DNA from 2 places in the Paenibacillus sp. GCM10027630 genome. Region 1 is predicted to be linked to the other one. Evidence: a T-box and tRNA genes for the amino acid it is inferred to sense, from the RefSeq annotation. Region 1 holds a T-box; the other holds one or more tRNA genes.
The links. A T-box is a leader RNA that pairs with one kind of tRNA and senses whether it is charged. The one in region 1 lies ahead of leuS (leucine--tRNA ligase), so its partner is inferred to be a tRNA-Leu.

Region 1 (8,854 bases):
GATTCATGCGCCCAAAGGTGTGAAGGTTGCGGTTCGTGAATCGATTATTTAGAATAAGAGTTCAAAAAGCCGACTTTTCAGCACCGAGAAGGTTGCAAGAAGGTTAAGAAGGAGGAGCGGAGTTTAGGCAAACCTAAATGAGCCCGGACTTCGAGCCTGAATGCAAAATTCGATGCTGAATACGCTTCCTGAGATACTTCGTGATCAAAAGGGGACTTTTTGAACAACCTCTTAAGGAAACGGGAGTTGAAGTAACACTATGGGGAAACATAGGCTGGACAGTCACACTATTATGTATGCCGTATTCGGAGATCCAATCCGTCATTCCAAATCTCCGATTATGTTAAATTGCGCTTTTGAAGAAACAGGTCTGAATGCGGCTTATGCGGCATTTCATATTTTACCGGGGCAGTTGAAGGACGCTGTGAATGGTATCCGGGCGCTGCAATTTCGCGGAGTGAACGTAACGATTCCTCATAAATTAGAAGTCATGGACTATATGGATGAGATCGATGAGGGAGCTAGAGTTGTCGGTGCTGTCAATACGATTGTTAACGATAACGGACGCTTGATCGGCTATAATACAGACGGAATAGGTTATGTCCGCTCCTTAAAGGAAGAGACAGGCATAGACTTGAACGGCAAAAAGGTGCTAATGATCGGTGCAGGCGGTGCTGCTCGAGGTGTCGGCTATGCTCTTGCCAAGGAAGGCGCTGCACATATTTACTTTGCAAACCGCACTCGTGAAAAAGCAGATGAGCTGGCGCGTACGATGTCCGAATTTACTTCCACCAGCGGCATTGGTTTGGATGAAATATCCAATGTCATTGGAGAAGTAGGTCTGGTCGTCAACAATACGTCGCTTGGTATGCATCCGAATGAGGATGCAGTCCCTATGGATACATCGTTAATCGGTGAGCATCTTGTTGTCAGCGATCTCGTCTATAATCCTATCATTACACGGTTCTTGAGGGAATCCGAAGCTCGCGGCGCTAAAATTCACAGCGGCTTGGGCATGTTTATTTATCAAGGAGCCTATGCTTTTGAATATTGGACCGGTGTCGCAGCTCCAACTGCCGCTATGCGTCAGGTCGTTATTGATTCGTTTAATGAGTAAGGTTTAAGGTTTATGTATTGTTTTTAATGGTTTAAGGTTTACGAGGTTATGGTTCATGACCCTCAGGCCAAGAACCTGATCTCTACCAACACACTATTTGTGTTGGGCGGATAGGTCTTGCAATTAGCCCGATGAAAGATGGGGCGGCGGAGGGCGAAGTGAAGTTTTAGAGAAACGGTAGTGGTCGCCTTTGTCCGCTTGTTGTTACCTTTGAAAAAGGTAATAATTAAAAACAACAAGCGGACAACAGCGATCGGAGAAACTTCGACTTCAGTCCGCAGCCGCCCCAGCCTTTTCATCAACCGAGGCTTTTTTGCCACCTCCCCCCAACACATAACTTCACTCGAATTGAGGCAAAAACATGTTAACAGGCAAACAAAAAAGATATTTGCGCTCTATGGCGCATCACTTAAATCCAATCTTTCAAGTGGGTAAGGGCGGTATAAACGATCATTTAATCCGTCATATTCAAGAAGCACTTGAAGTGAGGGAGCTTATAAAAGTAACTGTGCTTAACAACAGTGGGGAAGACCGCAATGAGGTCGGTCAACAGCTGGCTGAAGGAGCAGGTGCGGAATTGGTTCAGGTTATTGGGAAAATAGTTGTCTTGTATAAGGAGTCCCGCGACCAAAAGACGATCGTACTGCCGAATTAACGGCAAAATCGTAAAAAAGAGGTGCAAGGATGAAGGTTGGTATCATGGGAGGAACCTTTGATCCGATCCATATAGGCCACATGATTGCGGCTCAATGCGCTTATGAATATGAGGGATTGGATGAGGTATGGTTTATGCCGACCAATGTTCCGCCTCATAAACAGCATGCCCCCAAAGCTACCAGCCAGCAAAGATGGGATATGGTCTGCCGTGCTGTTGAAGGTCAAGCCCATTTTCGTCCGTTCGATATGGAACTGAAAAAAGGCGGCGTTTCCTACACATATGATACGGTAAGCTTGCTGCGCAGGGAGTACCCAGGCATTCATTTTTATTATATTATCGGTGCAGATATGGTTCAGTACTTGCCCAAATGGTTTAAGATTGATGAGCTGGTCAAGCTCATTTCCTTTATCGGACTGGGACGGCCGGGATACAGGCTGGAAATGGAGTCACTGCCTGCATTGCTGCGGCCAGCGGTACAATTGGCAGAAATGCCGCAGATTGAGCTATCCTCAACAGCTATAAGGCAGCGGAAAGCCGAAGGGAAAAGTATTAAGTATTTGGTGCCTGACCGTGTATATGAATATATTGAGGGGAACGGATTTTATGGACCGTAAGCAGCTAATTGATGCGGTGAAGTCGCAAATGCCCGGCAAACGATGGGAGCATACGTTAGGTGTAATGGAGGCGGCGGTTCTATTAGCTCGCAAATACGGATGTGATCCGGATAAAGCTTATACTGCTGCGATCCTGCATGATGTCGTCAAATATTGGCCGGTTAATGATCAAGCTGATGTTATACGCAATAATGGTTTGCCGGCAGATCTTCTTGACTATGACAAAGAGATTTGGCATGCGCATGCAGGTGCGTTTATAGCTGAGCGGGATTATGGTATGGACGATGAAGAAATACTTGATGCGATACGCTATCATACTACTGGACGCGAGCAGATGACCCTGTTGGATAAGGTTGTCTGTTTGGCTGATTACATCGAGCCGGGACGGGATTTTCCAGGCGTGCATAATATCCGCGAAATCGCTGAACATAGCATAGAGAGAGCGCTCCTTACCGCATTTGATGGAACGATCCTGTTTCTTTTGGAAAAAGGTAAAAAGGTGTACCCGTTAACGATATTAGCCCGTAACGGCTTGATTAACGAATTAAAACAGCAAGAGCAAACAGGCAGCTGAACTGATTATGAAGAAGATCACTTATAGAATTTGTTCAAAAGAGAGCTTTTTGAACAAACTCTATGGGTAGACTCTCAAGGAGGAAATTGAATGAGTATAACCCCGGATAAATTGATGCCCATGATCGTAGATGCGGCTGACGACAAAAAAGCAATGAATATCGTTACCTTAAATCTGCAAGGTATTTCTTTGATTGCGGATTATTTTATTATTTGTCACGGAAATTCCGAGACGCAGGTGCAGGCCATCGCTACAGCAGTTCGTAAAAAAGCTGAGGAGAAAGATGTTCGAGTCCGCGGGATGGAAGGCATGGATACAGCGCGCTGGGTGTTGGTTGATATGGGCGACATTATCGTTCATGTGTTCCACCGCGATGACAGGGAATACTATAATATTGAGCGTCTTTGGTCCGATGCGAAAGTGGTTGAGCAGGTATGAGGCTGGATGCCGGGAAGCTGTTTAGGCTTGAAGTCGCCAAAGAAATTACTCCAAATGGTTACTATGTGACAGATGGAGCTCAGGAAGTGCTTCTGCATTACAGCGAAATAGTGGGCGAGATTCAAATTGGGGATTACGTGGAAGTGTTTCTGTATTATGATACCGAGGACCGTTTGGCCGCAACAATGCGCAAACCTTTAATTTTGCTCGGAGAAGTGGCATTGCTTGAAGTGGTTGATATTCATCCGAGGTTCGGCGCTTTTCTCGAGATGGGCTTAGGACGCAATCTGCTGCTGCCCTTCAAAGAACAGCCTGAGCTAAAGGATCTAAGACCTAAGGTTGGCGACAAGGTATTCGTAATATTGAGCCACGATCGTCAAGGGCGTTTGATTGCCAAAGTGGCGGGCGAGCCTGAATTGAAGCCTTTGTGTTTTGATGCGCCAGCCATGTGGAAAAATAAACAAGTGTTGGCAAGGGTGTATAAACCGCTGCAAATGGGCACTTTTGTCGTTTGTGAAGGTGGAGTTGTAGGCTTTGGCTTCATCGGGATGATTCATGATACTGATCGTACTCGACTTCTTCGTTTAGGCGAGGAAGTGGAAGTACGAGTTACCTTCATCCGCGAGGACGGCAATGTGAACTGCTCTATGAGAGCACCTAAGCAAGTCGGACGTGACGAAGATGCGGAGCGGCTCCTTGCTATATTGCGGGACAGGCCTAATGGGTCTATGCCCTACTCTGACGAAACTCCTGCTGATGTTATCAGTCAAAGGTTTCAAATCAGCAAGTCTGCTTTTAAACGGGCTCTTGGCAAGCTGATGAAGGAAGGCTTGGTTTATCAGCAAGGAAGCTGGACTCATCTTAAGCAGGATCAAGTAAATCAGGATCAAGAAAAGCTGGAGCAACCTTAAGTCCCTGTCAGGGACTTAATTTTTGTCTTCTCCTATCTAAATTTCACCAGGAAGGTTGCTGAAAAGCAATGGCTTATGATTTGTTTGCCTATCATTATGATCGTTTGATGGAGGACATGCCTTATGAGGAGTGGCTTGGCTTCTTAAGTCAGTGCTGGGATAAGCACGGCCAGCCGCGCTCGATTGCCGATTTAGGATGCGGTACAGGCAGCATTGCCATTCCGTTAGCGCAGCAGGGATATGAGGTATATGGCATAGACCTGTCAGAGGATATGTTGGCAGTAGCGCAGAACAAATCGTTGGATGCGGAGCAGATCCTTCCGTTTCCAGGTGCGGGCGGGGTGACTTGGCTTCAGCAGGATTTACGGGATTGGCAATTAATGCGTCCGGTGGATGCTGTCATTTCCTTATGTGATTGCTTCAATTATTTATTGGAGGAAGACGATGTCTCACAAGCGTTTGTACAAGCTTATTCCGGTTTAAAGGACGAAGGAGTATTCGTGTTTGACGTTCATACCCCTTTTCAGCTGAAGGTGTATGCACAGGAGCAGCCGTTTTTCCTTAACGAAGACGATATTGCCTATATTTGGACGAGTGAGCTGGATTTGGCGCGTTGTGAAATTGAGCATGCACTTACGATTTTTGCAAAAGATAATGCCGCTGGTGCTGGAAGCATCGATGCTGCTGAGTCGAACCGATTCAGTAGGATCGATGAGTATCATGTGCAGCGAGCTTATCCGCTCGATTGGTTGAAGGATCAGCTGCTGGCAGCCGGATTCCGGGAGGTTGACTGTTACGCGGATTTTTTGTGGAAGCCGGTGACGGAAACGACGCAGCGAGCTTTTTTCGTAGCCCGAAAGTAGTTCTGCACGAATGATCTATTTCAGTGCTTTAGGATCAAACTCACGATGGTCAGTATAACTCCCCACAACGGAAGGGAAAGAATAATACCGTTAAATAATCCTGTCATGTTGAACACCTCTGCATACTGGGATAGGTTGGATGGATTAGTTGATCTGTGGTTACATTCATTTTTTCCATATTATTCAGACCTTAATCAATCCGCCTGTATGCCAATCTTGAATAAGCTGCAAAAAAACGCTCGCACAGCTCTAGTGATAGAAGGATACTTGACATGATTACCTGTTTTTACATATAATCGCTTTATATCATGACTAACGGCAGTGAAAAGAAGTAGTAGCTCGGGTCCCCATTGTTCAGAGAGCCAGCGGTTCGGTGAGAGCTGGTACATGGTAAGAGTGAACTCGTCTTGGAGCCAGATGGTGAATACGCTTCTTGTTTAGAGGATTGAGTCTTTCTAAGCAGAGCGCTAACCGGATCGAATCCCCCGCGTTAAGGGGAAGAGTGAACTCGGGTAAAGCATGCCCGCAGTTAACTAGGGTGGTACCACGGGAAGCACGCCTCTCGTCCCTAGCCGTTGCGCTAGCGATGAGGGGCTTTTTTGTTGCCTAGGAATCGATTTTTGAATTTGTTGAATAAATAAGGGGGCATAACTGAAATGACACAAGAAGTTAAAGAACAGCAGGGCTATAGCCCGCTGGTCATCGAACCGAAATGGCAAGCTTATTGGGAAAATAATAAATCATTTAAAGTGCTGGATGATGATAGCAAAAAGAAGTTTTACGCATTAGATATGTTTCCATACCCATCCGGAGCTGGATTGCATGTAGGCCATCCTGAAGGCTATACAGCAACTGACATCGTTTCGCGGTTCAAAAGAATGCGCGGCTACAATGTTCTTCATCCGATGGGATGGGATGCGTTCGGTTTGCCTGCCGAGCAGCATGCGCTTGATACGGGGCAGCATCCGCGGGATATTACATTTAAGAACATTGATAATTTCCGCCGTCAGATCAAATCGCTCGGCTTCTCTTATGACTGGGACCGTGAGGTCAGCACGACGGACCCGGACTACTACAAATGGACTCAGTGGATTTTTATCCAGCTTTATAATAAAGGACTTGCTTATGTCGATGAAGTAGCTGTGAACTGGTGTCCGGCATTGGGAACAGTGCTTGCCAATGAAGAGGTTATCAACGGCTTAAGCGAGCGTGGCAACCATCCGGTTATTCGCAAGCCAATGCGTCAATGGGTTCTGCGCATTACACAGTACGCAGAGCGGCTTTTGGAGGATTTAGAGGAGCTTGATTGGTCTGAATCGATCAAGGATATGCAGCGCAACTGGATCGGGAAGTCGAAGGGAGCCGAGGTTGTATTCGAGATCGAGGGAACCGAAGGCGAAGGCTTGAAGGTATTTACTACTCGTCCCGATACATTGTTCGGAGCTACTTACTGCGTCATTGCCCCTGAGCATGAGCTGGTTGAACGTATCACATCGCCTGAGCAGGCTGCTGCGGTTAAGGAATATCAGGAACAGGCTGCACGTAAAAGCGATCTGGAGCGCACAGATTTAGCCAAAGATAAATCCGGAGTATTTACAGGCGCTTATGCCCTGAATCCGGTAAATGGCGCCAAAACCCCGATCTGGGTAGCTGATTACGTGCTTGCCGGGTACGGTACCGGTGCGATTATGGCCGTGCCTGCACACGATCAGCGTGACTGGGAGTTTGCCAAGAAGTTTGATATTGCCATCATCGAGGTTGTACAAGGCGGAGACGTAGCCAAGGAAGCCTATGCAGGGGATGGACAACATGTGAATTCAGGCTTGTTGAACGGATTGAACAATGAGCAGGCGATTGCTGCAATGATTGAATGGCTGGAAGCCAATGACAAAGGGCAAGGGAAAGTAACCTACCGGTTGCGTGATTGGTTGTTCAGTCGTCAACGTTATTGGGGAGAGCCGATTCCAATTTTACATTTGGAAGACGGAACTATGAAAACTGTACCTGTGGATCAGCTGCCATTGCTGCTGCCGGATGTCGACCAAATTGCACCTTCAGGCACAGGAGAGTCGCCGCTCGCCAACGTTACAGAGTGGGTTGAAACGATCGATCCGGAAACAGGCATGAAGGCGCGTCGTGAAACGAATACGATGCCGCAATGGGCTGGAAGCTGCTGGTACTACTTGAGGTTCATCGATCCGAAAAACGATCAAGAGCTGTGCTCTCAGGAGCTGCAGAAGAAATGGCTGCCGGTTGACTTGTATATCGGTGGTGCCGAGCATGCGGTGCTTCACTTGCTGTATGCGCGCTTCTGGCACAAAGTGCTATATGATCTGGGAGTGGTATCGACCAAAGAGCCGTTCTACAAGCTGGTTAATCAGGGTATGATTCTGGGTGAAAATAACGAAAAAATGAGTAAATCCCGCGGCAATGTTATTAACCCTGACGTGATCGTGAATGAGTTCGGTGCGGATACGCTGCGGATGTACGAAATGTTTATGGGCCCGTTAGAGGCTACTAAACCTTGGAATGTGAATGGCGTAGAAGGAACTCACCGCTTCTTAAGCCGGATTTGGAGATTGTTCATTGGTGATGAGGGTCAACTGAATGCCAAAATCAGTGCCGATGAAACTTTGGGCAGTGAAGCATTCAAGCGTACCTGGCACCGCACAATCAAAAAAATTACGGAAGATTACGAAGCGCTTCGCTTCAACACCGTAATCAGCCAGTTGATGATTTTCATTAATGAGGCTTATAAAACAGATCGTCTGCCTAAAGAAGCCATGAACGACTTTGTTCAAATGCTTTCCCCTATCGCCCCTCATATCGCTGAAGAGCTGTGGGAGAAGCTGGGACATGAGGAATCTGTTACTTATGAAGCTTGGCCGGCATTCGATGAGGCCTGGACGGTCGATAACGAGGTTGAAATCGTGGTGCAGGTCAATGGGAAAATAGTTGAACGTGCGCTAGTTTCCAAAGATATGGATGAAGCTGCCTTAGAGGGACTGGCTTTGGCCATGGATAAGGTTCAAGAAGCGATGGCTGGCAAAAGTGTCCGTAAAGTCATTGCTGTAAAAGGCAAGCTAGTTAATATAGTTGTTGGGTAATCAATAAAAATAACCGCTCTGCTGCTATACAGGGCGGCGGTTCATACAGGAAAAGCGTGAAAGCATCACGTTATTCGACCTTCGTGCCGAAAAACCGGGCCTCCACCTTTTCCAAGTCTTCTTCGTATTTGGCATGAGTTGTGTGGATCAGGTTGTTAAACAATCCGCACAGCTCTTTTTCCATCATATGGAGGCCTTCGGCTGTTATTCCTCCGGGGACTGCCACGCTTTTTTGCAAAGACTCCGGGGTGAAGCCGCCTGTGGTCAATAGCTTTCCGGTCCCAAGAGCCATTTCACTTGCTAGTTGAGTAGCTTCCTCTCTCGAAATGCCGGTCTCCTCAACAGAAGCATCAATGAATTTTTGAATAAAAAAAGCTAGGAATGCAGGACCGCAGCTGGAAAGATCGGAAGAAATACGGGTGTTCTCCTCAGATATGCGGATAGGTGCGCTGATATGGGAGAGCAGGTTTTCCAGCCGTTCAATGTCCTCATCAGCCATCCGGTCACTGTAGACGCAAAGTGTAGCTCCGCTGAATACAAAATTGGTTATGCTCGGAATAATTTTGGCGATT
Region 2 (8,854 bases), on a different contig from region 1:
CTGAACAAGCATGGCTTTTTAATATGAAAAAGCTTATAAAACTTTCCCCCTACTCCGCGCCTTGCTATCGTTTCCCGAACTCATCCACAGCCAGGTGTGCTGAAACCTGCATTCGATGAAACTGATCACCCGCTTGGCTTTAAACGAGACTAAAGTCCCTGCGATTCCCCCTCCGGTATAACCGCCGATGTACAGCAAATGCACGCAGGATACGCATTATGTTTAGTAAGAAGTTGCAAGCACAGATTCCTTGATGATTATCTTTGTTTTTCCTGCAATATTCGGGGTCTAACCAGCAGTTGGCACGTTCCTTCAAATCCCTTACAGATCGTTCAATCGCTTCTGTTACCCAATGGATATTCCTCAGCAGCCCTTCTGTTTGTTGTTGAGGAACAGAGAATCTACCTTCTTTCTCCCATAAAATGTGAGCCCGGTTTAATGAGACAATAACCGAAAGACGCATAGTCTTAGGTCGCAACAAATCCCCCCAGAAATAATGGGCCATCTCTATCGTAACTCCCGCTTCCTGAAAAATACTATGCTGGTTCATTCTAGAATCATGAATTCTATCGTTTTTGGAGCCATGCCAATTAATATCAATGTCCGAGTGGGGTAATTGAGTGTCCGGATTCCATATAGAGCCCGTTAAGATTAATCCGTCGATGCCGGGATGAAGCGAAATCATATTTTGAACCAAGTTCTCGACAAGCCGCGCCCGATCAGGCGGTAAAGGCCCTGTATGGATTAATTCAGCCATTCGATAGACTCTCCTTTTCTAACCGATTTCGTGAACGTTATGGAAGACGCACTCTTTGGCGATTAGTTCCACATGATATGTATGTTAGCAAAATCCAATCGACTTACTCATAATTCATCGTTGACTATTAGAATTCTAATTATAGATCAAACTTAATCAGCGCTTTACACTCCTCCGATCAATCATCAGCCTATAGAAAATCCTGCAAATCTACATTAATTTCCTACCACATTTATTTTTATAGTGAAAAAACCTGCGATAACGCAGTTATTTTCTTGAAAAACGGTCCGGTTTCACTAAGGATGATAAAAGAGATGCACTTTTGCATGAATTCAAGAAAACTGCTGATAAATCGGTCAAAAGCTGTATAAATGCAGGTTTTGGTGGGCTCAAGACTTCAAAGCATGTCTTGTACGCTGTCATTTATCTTCTTAAGATATCGCCAAGATTTGAGCTGCGTACTAAGCAGGAATCGACATCGTCAAACGCTGATTTCGGTTTTGATCTCTATTTATAGTACGAAAGTTTTACTCCGTGTTATGCTTAATCTGTTTTAGATGCTCGGACAACTTGTTTAGCAGTGTGCCTAATTGTCGTTTCTCTTCCTCTGAAAAACAAGACAGCGGATCAAACTCCTCCCCCGATTGAAAGGCTTGTTTCAAGGATGCTTGCTTCTTAAGACCCTCCTCAGTAATCGCAATATTGACCATTTTCTTATTACTTGGATCCTTGCTCCTTTTTACCCAGTGCTGACGCTCCATATTGTTAATAATGACGGTTGCAGTTGGACGATCACAGTAAAGCATATCGGCAATTTGTGAGGGGTTTAAGGACGTTTTCTCAACTAGTTTTCGGAGTACATACTGCTGCTTTAATGTGATCTGATGAGGTACAACCTGCTTTTGTAAATATCTCTGCCAAGTTAGGAAAATGACGCCTATTCGAGACATTATCGGAGATTTATCCGGCATTTCGATTTGACTCCTTACAATAGTTAGTATTCTAATTAAAATATACAATAACTCCTTCATGGAGGACAAGACATAGAAAAGGTAATTAATGGCGATTCCAGTCAAATGATTGACCTAAAAGAAAAAAGCCTTGATAAAAGGCTTCTTACTTGGTATGCGGTCGGCGGGATTTGAACCCGCACGTCCATGGGACACCACCCCCTCAATGTAGGGATAGCACTTCCTCATGTATCCGCAAATGTCCGAAAGCCTACTCCTATAAGGCTTTTGGACGTTTCCCCTTATGTTTCCTGTATTTTATGGATGCTACCACGGTAATTTCAACTACCATAAAGGTAGTTATCATTTTGAAATATAGAATGAATTATTTTCATTTTTAATAGTAAGACCCAATTCGTCAACAGCATAATGCCAAGTCATGGGAAAGTATGTAATATCATTGAATACCAAAATTGGAAACTCTTCATTATCATTATCAATCCATGCATCATTTACATAAACATTAAAATCGGGATTCTTAGCAAAAAGAGTATTTGATGAAGTTCCATTATCAAACTCAAGTTTACCTGCCTTGTTTGAAGTTTTACGAACAACAAATCCAATTTCAGAATCCCATCCTGTTTCGATTCCTAGTGCTTGTGTGAATTTGAATGTCATTGGAAAGTACGTAATATCATTGTACGAAATGATAGGATATTTAATTGAAGAGTTCGGTACTGATGTTCCATTTACAAATATACCATATGTAGGTTTGATCACTTTTACTTGTTCAGTAGGTATGACTTCTTTAGATGGTGTTGGAACTGGTGTGGCAGTTTTTGAACTGCTTGAGTTTCCGCTTGATGAACTACTGCTTCCACCATTATGGTAATGGTATCCAGTACATAATCTTTTTTAACGGATGCAGCCGAACAATTATGCCCACCACTAGAATCAGTTCTTCCAGAGTGTGCATACGATACAGATGTTAATGAGAGTGAAAGTAGCGCAATGGAAATTATAATCCTTTTAATCTTCATAGTAAAATCCTCCTATTTCCATAGTTCAATATACCCATGGATTTTACCATGAATTTCTAGTTTTTACAATGTGGGGGTTATATGCAAACAACCAGCTAAAGCTTCCCTGTTCAGCTACTATCTTGATGTACCTGTTTCGCTTCCAACATAAGGAAACTGATAAAGCAATAGCAGCCATTGAAGCTTCATCAGAGCTTCAAGTGGCTGCTATTTTATTGCTACCACCGTGCTACCGCGGAGGACAAATATCAAGAAATCTGTAGACGATCCTACTCACTACTGATAACTAAAAACAACAAAAACCCTTATGTACCAAGGGTTTCCACGTTTTAAATCCATATGCGGTCGGCGGGATTTGAACCCGCACGTCCATGGGACACCACCCCCTCAAGATGGCGTGTCTGCCGTTCCACCACGACCGCAAAATATGATATTAATCAACCGGAATTTGAATATACCATATGTACTTGCCTTATTGCAACTCGTTACACCTGAAAATTTCAGACAAATAAATACAGCAGCCCATTATTCACTACCTGCCCTGGAAATAGGCCATATTAGTACATCTAACTGCTTGGAAAAATGAAGCAGCGGTTTCGTATCCAGAACTCTAATTCCTTGACCGGAAGCCATCGTGTTGATCTTAAATTCAGCTTCGGCAGCATGCAGTGTCCAAGGAAGGTGATGTATTTCTCCACGCCAAATATGATTTTTCTTATCAACACTGTAGAGGCAATATCTTTCAGTTAACCAATGTTCAAAAGTTTGAGGTTTGCTGTAGAATGCGGGCGAAACTGGCGAGTAAATACCTTCATACGAAACTGAGGCTCCCCGCTTATCCGTTCGATGGCTGACATAATTATAGACTCCTTTCCTTTCCTCCAGCTTCATACTTGCATTAAAATAAGGTAAATAAAAAAATCGTCTTGCCGCCATGACCGCTAACCGGTTTGCAGCATCCAAGCTAAAGAAATAGACACCTGGCTTGTCCCCCACCGTAACATACGTTCTTACATTCAACTCAGCAAAAGCACTTGTATAAGGAATTGGCGGCAAGCCGCGCAATCGAATGGAGTTCATTCGAAATGGTACAATACTAATCCACGCATCGCCATCAAATGTATCAAGCTTAAGTCCTGGCGGAACAAGCTCACGCAGATGATCGTAGTGTACCGGCCAATGGGCGAACAACAAATCAAGCCAGGATTGCATCATTAACCAAGAACCTTTCGGTAAAGGCCACGGCCTATGGTCAATAGAATAAGGAGGCCTCATTACTTATCGCCCCTCTCTAATTTTTTAAGTAATTAAGCTTAACATAACATACAAATGGACAAAATAGTTGTAAATATGTGTATAGGAGGATACTATGATCCCTCAATATTCTGTCGCTCAACTTTCACCGGAAATCTTAACTGAAATTAAACAGCTGGAGGAGCGCATACGAGCTAACGCCAATGAAAATATCGTTCTTATCGCATACGCAGAAGAGAATGAACCGAACAACAATGCTTAATCTACTCTCCATTAATAACTTGCCGAATATGCTTAATACGCGATTCGGCTTGTATATTCTTATTGCTGCCAATTTGAAGAACAGAAGCAGCCGCAATCCCATCTACAAAAATTCCCCCAACCTGAATTCTACTGCAGTTATTATTAAATGAAACCTTGACTGACTCATTTTCTGTTAATGGCAGTGGAAGATCTCTTGAAAAAATACCAAAATCATCAAAGTTGCCCTCATCACCCTTAAACATGGATATGTTTCTTTGAACAGCCAATGCCTTGGAAACAGGTTTTATCAGCTTGTTATCTCCGACCTGCAATATAGATGCTAGCGATACCGTATTTACTTTCACTTCTCTCACAACGGATTCTCGGATCATGAGCTTTTTTCCTCATCCCCATCCCCATCTTCCTGCTTATCTTCATTCTTTTCTTCCTTCTTATCCTCCTTTTTTTCCTCAGGAGACAAGTAAAAATTACCTCCGACAATTACAGGTTCCGGAGGTGTATCAAAAATAGAAGAGCATATGATTTGCTCGGTATCTCCAATCAAAAAAACAGACGAGCTCGAAACCCCGATTATTCTTACATCACCAACTGATAACATTTTATTTGTCACTTGGATATTCATGATTCGCCCGCTTTCTTGGTAATAAATTTATTATAATAGCTGTCAACCGCAGCTCTGATATCATTCTGTGTTCTAAAAAGCACTGCATCCTGAATTGAAGATAACTGATCATCAGTCGCTCCGGGAGTCATCTGACGTAAATAATAGTCTATACGTGCATCCGTTTGTTTCAATAAATCTTCAACAATCATTTTCTGATGCCATGAATCTAACTGCTCACCATATTGAGCTTGAAGCACTCCCAATTGCTTGGGAACCTGCTTCTCTACATATATCTTCAATTCTCTGGCAAGCTCATTTGGCAGCTCCGCCCCTGATTTAATCTTCGAATCAATCTGCGTTATATCCGCATCCTTAGCAGCCTCATCCTCCGTAGTTACACTGCTTCCGTTCACGGCTATATCCTCTAAGGCACCCGGTGTTATCCCTATATTTAAGGTTCCATCCAGCTTTTCCACTTTCAATTGATCGAATTTATATTCCACCTTATCAATATGAATCCGTTTCTGCTCTTTCCAGCTTTTCATCTCCGTCTGCAAAGCAACCATGGAAGTTTGCAAGGTAACTATAGATTTTTCCATTTCGACAATCTTTCTAGACTGCACTTCCATCTCTCGTTGCATTTGATGAATATATTGAGCCCATTGCTGCCAAAAATTCATAATCACAGCACCTCCTCCATCCATCCTATGCAAAGGAAGCGAAGTGGGTGTTAGCCCAATTATCGATACAGTTGTTTACTTCAACTTATGATGGTTTAGGCAAAGGCACGAGGGAAACAACTGAAGCCGAAGCGTCGCTTTCAGCCGCTGGCTGCGTGTAACCACCGGAATTATATATATTAGAGAGAGGTTTAATCAATCCGGCTGTACCAATCTGGAGTACCGAAGAGTTCGTTACATTATTTACCTTCAACTGATGTATCACTATGTTTTGATTAACGACTAAATTCATGCTAAACGACCCCCTGATTCCCAACGTTGGTTTGGCCCAAATCCTCCTCGTCTTGATCATTAGTAATTGTACTGCTGATCGCATTGTTCGTGTGCGCAAAATCACCTACGTTAAATGATCCCGCTCCCGCAAATGTTTTGGAACTGCTGGAAGGCGAGAGCTGCACAGCATCACCTATTTGTACGATTGAACCGTTGCCTACGCTTATTACTTTGATGTTACCTACAATTGACGGCATAGACACTTCTCCTTTTTCCATTCATAGGTTAGTGTATGTCAGCATACGCCCATAGGCTACTTTATACATGGATCAAAATTCCTTATTGTATCAACAAAGAGACTCCTTACATATAAATAAAAGAGAACTGGGCGGAGAGGAGCGATGCATAATGGCCGACAAAGAAAATAATAACAAACCGTCTCAATGGCATGAAATTGAAACGTTGCTCGGCAGTAAGCTGCCAGGATTGCCAACTAGCAAACAAATGGATTTATTGAAGGATACATCCTGGATCGAAGAATACGTTCAAAACATACTTGAAAAAACAATGCCCAAACAGGGAGTCAAGAAAATTGTACGAAGTAAAGCAGAAGTGTTTGAAACCCATTATCATGTTATTGTTAAAACGCCTATATCTTATGAAAACAATCCGGTTGTAAAGGTTAGAACGGATCTCATTAAAATTGAAGAAATGCTTGACAATAAAAAACACCAGCTCATTCGTCTTCCTTGCCTCGTTGTTCCGAGCACAGCCAGGGCTACTTATAAAGAAGGTAGCCTGCAAATTAAAATCCGCAAAAAGAAGCTCAACAAAGCCTACCGGGAAGTTTCCATTCGATATATATAACACTGAGTATTACTTAGTTCTCTGAGAAGGAGTGAATTACCGTGAGGCGGATCATTGTTGATTTATCAGATCGAATGCTCTATCTTTTGGATGACAATAAGGTAATTCGAGGATTCCCAATAGGCATTGGAAAGGAATTAACCAAGACCCCAATCGGAATTTATACGATCATTAATAAAGTCCCAAATCCAGGAGGACCTTTCGGCGTCTTTTGGATGGGACTTTCACGGCCTCACTATGGGATTCATGGAACGAACTCACCTATTTCAGTCGGTCACGAGGTATCTCACGGCTGCATTCGTATGTATAATGAGGATGTCCTGACTTTATCCAAACTCGTATCTATTGGTACACAAGTAACCATCCGAGCCTGATCCCTTTATCTAGCCGCTACGATCATCTTTAAGCCTAGCTTGGGCCGCATCGTAACGAGAGGCTCAGGCTCCACCTCCGGGTGATTAGGTGCTAAGCTAAGTTTATACCGGCTGCCAATCGTGGCTAAAATCAAAGCCGCCTCCATAAGTGCAAAGTTATTGCCAATACACACCCTTGGACCTCCACCAAAAGGAAAGTACGCGAATTGTGGAATTCGCTTCAATAGTTCCCCGCCAGCAAAACGTTCCGGGATGAATTGCTCCGGGTGGTCATAGTATTTCGGATTGCGATGCATAGCAAATTGACTCATCATTAAAGTATCGCCAGGCTTAAACTTATGCTCTCCAATTTCGACCTCCTCAGTTGCCTCCCGGTTTATTACCCATACAGCGGGATACAGCCTCATAGATTCCCATATCACCTGCTGCAAATAATCAAGCTTTCCAAGGTCGTCAATGGTCGGTTTCCTGCCCCCAAGCACTTGATCAAGCTCCTGCCACAATTTGTATTCTACTTCCGGATAAGTTGACAATAAGTACCAGGTCCATGAAAGAGTGTTTCCTGTAGTTTCGTGGCCTGCCAGGAAGATGGTCATTACTTCATCACGTACCTGTTGATCTGTCATGCCTGTTCCATCTTCTTCATCCTTAGCGGCAAGCAGCATGGAGAGCAGGTCATCAGCGGTACCATTCGTATCAGGATTGTTTCTGCGCTCTTCTATGATTCCGAATATGATGTCATCCAGCTTCTTGGCCGCCTGCTTAAACTCCAAATTACGCTTTGTCGGTATGCTCTCCGGGATGTCAAAGATGGAAGAAGCTTTGCTGCTCACATATTTCATCCCAACTTCCACCGCTTGTCCTATATCATGCAACCCACCCTTCAAGCTTGTGCCAAACATCGTCTGCGTTATTATATTCAAAGTCAGCTTCATCATATCGTCCGTTATAGAGCGCTCAGTTTGATCCTTCCAGCCTTCTAGAAGCTCATAGGTCAACTCAACCATAGAATCTGCATACTTACTTATACGATCTTTGCGAAAAGATGGCTGCATCAGCCTGCGTTGGCGTAGATGTGCATCTCCTTCACTAGTTAACACTCCTTCTCCAACAACCGCCTTCGCTATCTGCAGCCCTTTTGCCTTTTGGAACGATTTTTGCTTTGTTACAAGTACTTCCTTAATAAGAACCGGGTCGTTGATCAAATACAAATGACGTGCCGGGCCAAATCGCATATGTGCGACAGCTCCGAATTCCTGCTGTGTTCTGATCAGAAATCCAAGCGGATCCTTACGAAAAGCCAGTAAATTACCAGTAATCGGCAAACCTTTCGGACCAGGTGTTTTAGTGGTTACCAATGCTGTTTCCTCCTAAGTGTTTCACTGCATTTAGTATCCTTTATTTTCTTATTTCTATACCATAAAATGCTAAAAAACCGCCCTCATCGAAAATCCGATGCAAGACGGCTTATAAGTTTTTTTATTTTAAATAGACTATTCAGAAGCGCCAGATTCTACAGTCACCTTTTCTGAAACCGTATCACGGATTACAGACATGACAAGCTGAAGCAAATAATTAATATCTTCTTGGGATTGACGGAACTCATTAACAATAGGTATCGAATCCAATTGATCCTGCAGCTCCTCAATTTCCTTTTCAATTTTAGCAACCATTTTTGCATTTTGGAACGATTCGAAAGCAACAATTTCTTTTTGTTTCTTTTTGATTGCGCTAATTAACGTTTGAATTTGATCATTAGATGAAATTTGAACCTCAGCCTTTTGAAAAAAT

Region 2: it encodes a tRNA-Leu, which carries the amino acid that the T-box ahead of leuS (leucine--tRNA ligase) is inferred to sense. The anticodon was not compared.

The regions. Positions count from the first base shown of each region.
Region 1 is NZ_JBHTGY010000098.1:175,330-184,183, reverse strand. Features, by position in the region: gene yqeH (ribosome biogenesis GTPase YqeH) at 1-52, shown strand, start outside; gene ACFQ0C_RS38420 (shikimate dehydrogenase) at 260-1,117, shown strand; gene yhbY (ribosome assembly RNA-binding protein YhbY) at 1,479-1,772, shown strand; gene ACFQ0C_RS38410 (nicotinate-nucleotide adenylyltransferase) at 1,802-2,389, shown strand; gene yqeK (bis(5'-nucleosyl)-tetraphosphatase (symmetrical) YqeK) at 2,379-2,963, shown strand; gene rsfS (ribosome silencing factor) at 3,054-3,401, shown strand; gene ACFQ0C_RS38395 (CvfB family protein) at 3,398-4,312, shown strand; gene ACFQ0C_RS38390 (class I SAM-dependent DNA methyltransferase) at 4,381-5,175, shown strand; T-box leader at 5,488-5,748, shown strand; gene leuS (leucine--tRNA ligase) at 5,832-8,282, shown strand; gene comER (late competence protein ComER) at 8,353-8,854, opposite strand, start outside.
Region 2 is NZ_JBHTGY010000052.1:38,348-47,201, forward strand. Features, by position in the region: gene ACFQ0C_RS24790 (hypothetical protein) at 140-757, opposite strand; gene ACFQ0C_RS24795 (MarR family winged helix-turn-helix transcriptional regulator) at 1,285-1,728, opposite strand; gene ACFQ0C_RS24800 (hypothetical protein) at 2,071-2,487, opposite strand; gene ACFQ0C_RS24805 (hypothetical protein) at 2,490-2,747, opposite strand; tRNA gene ACFQ0C_RS24810 (tRNA-Leu) at 3,088-3,169, opposite strand; gene ACFQ0C_RS24815 (YqjF family protein) at 3,273-3,962, opposite strand; gene ACFQ0C_RS24820 (hypothetical protein) at 4,117-4,263, shown strand; gene ACFQ0C_RS24825 (spore germination protein GerPE) at 4,265-4,636, opposite strand; partial or broken gene ACFQ0C_RS24830 (spore gernimation protein GerPD) at 4,714-4,887, opposite strand; gene gerPC (spore germination protein GerPC) at 4,884-5,549, opposite strand; gene ACFQ0C_RS24840 (spore germination protein GerPB) at 5,635-5,841, opposite strand; gene ACFQ0C_RS24845 (spore germination protein) at 5,843-6,079, opposite strand; gene ACFQ0C_RS24850 (hypothetical protein) at 6,231-6,689, shown strand; gene ACFQ0C_RS24855 (L,D-transpeptidase) at 6,725-7,063, shown strand; gene ACFQ0C_RS24860 (cytochrome P450) at 7,069-8,421, opposite strand; gene ACFQ0C_RS24865 (YlbF/YmcA family competence regulator) at 8,557-8,854, opposite strand, start outside.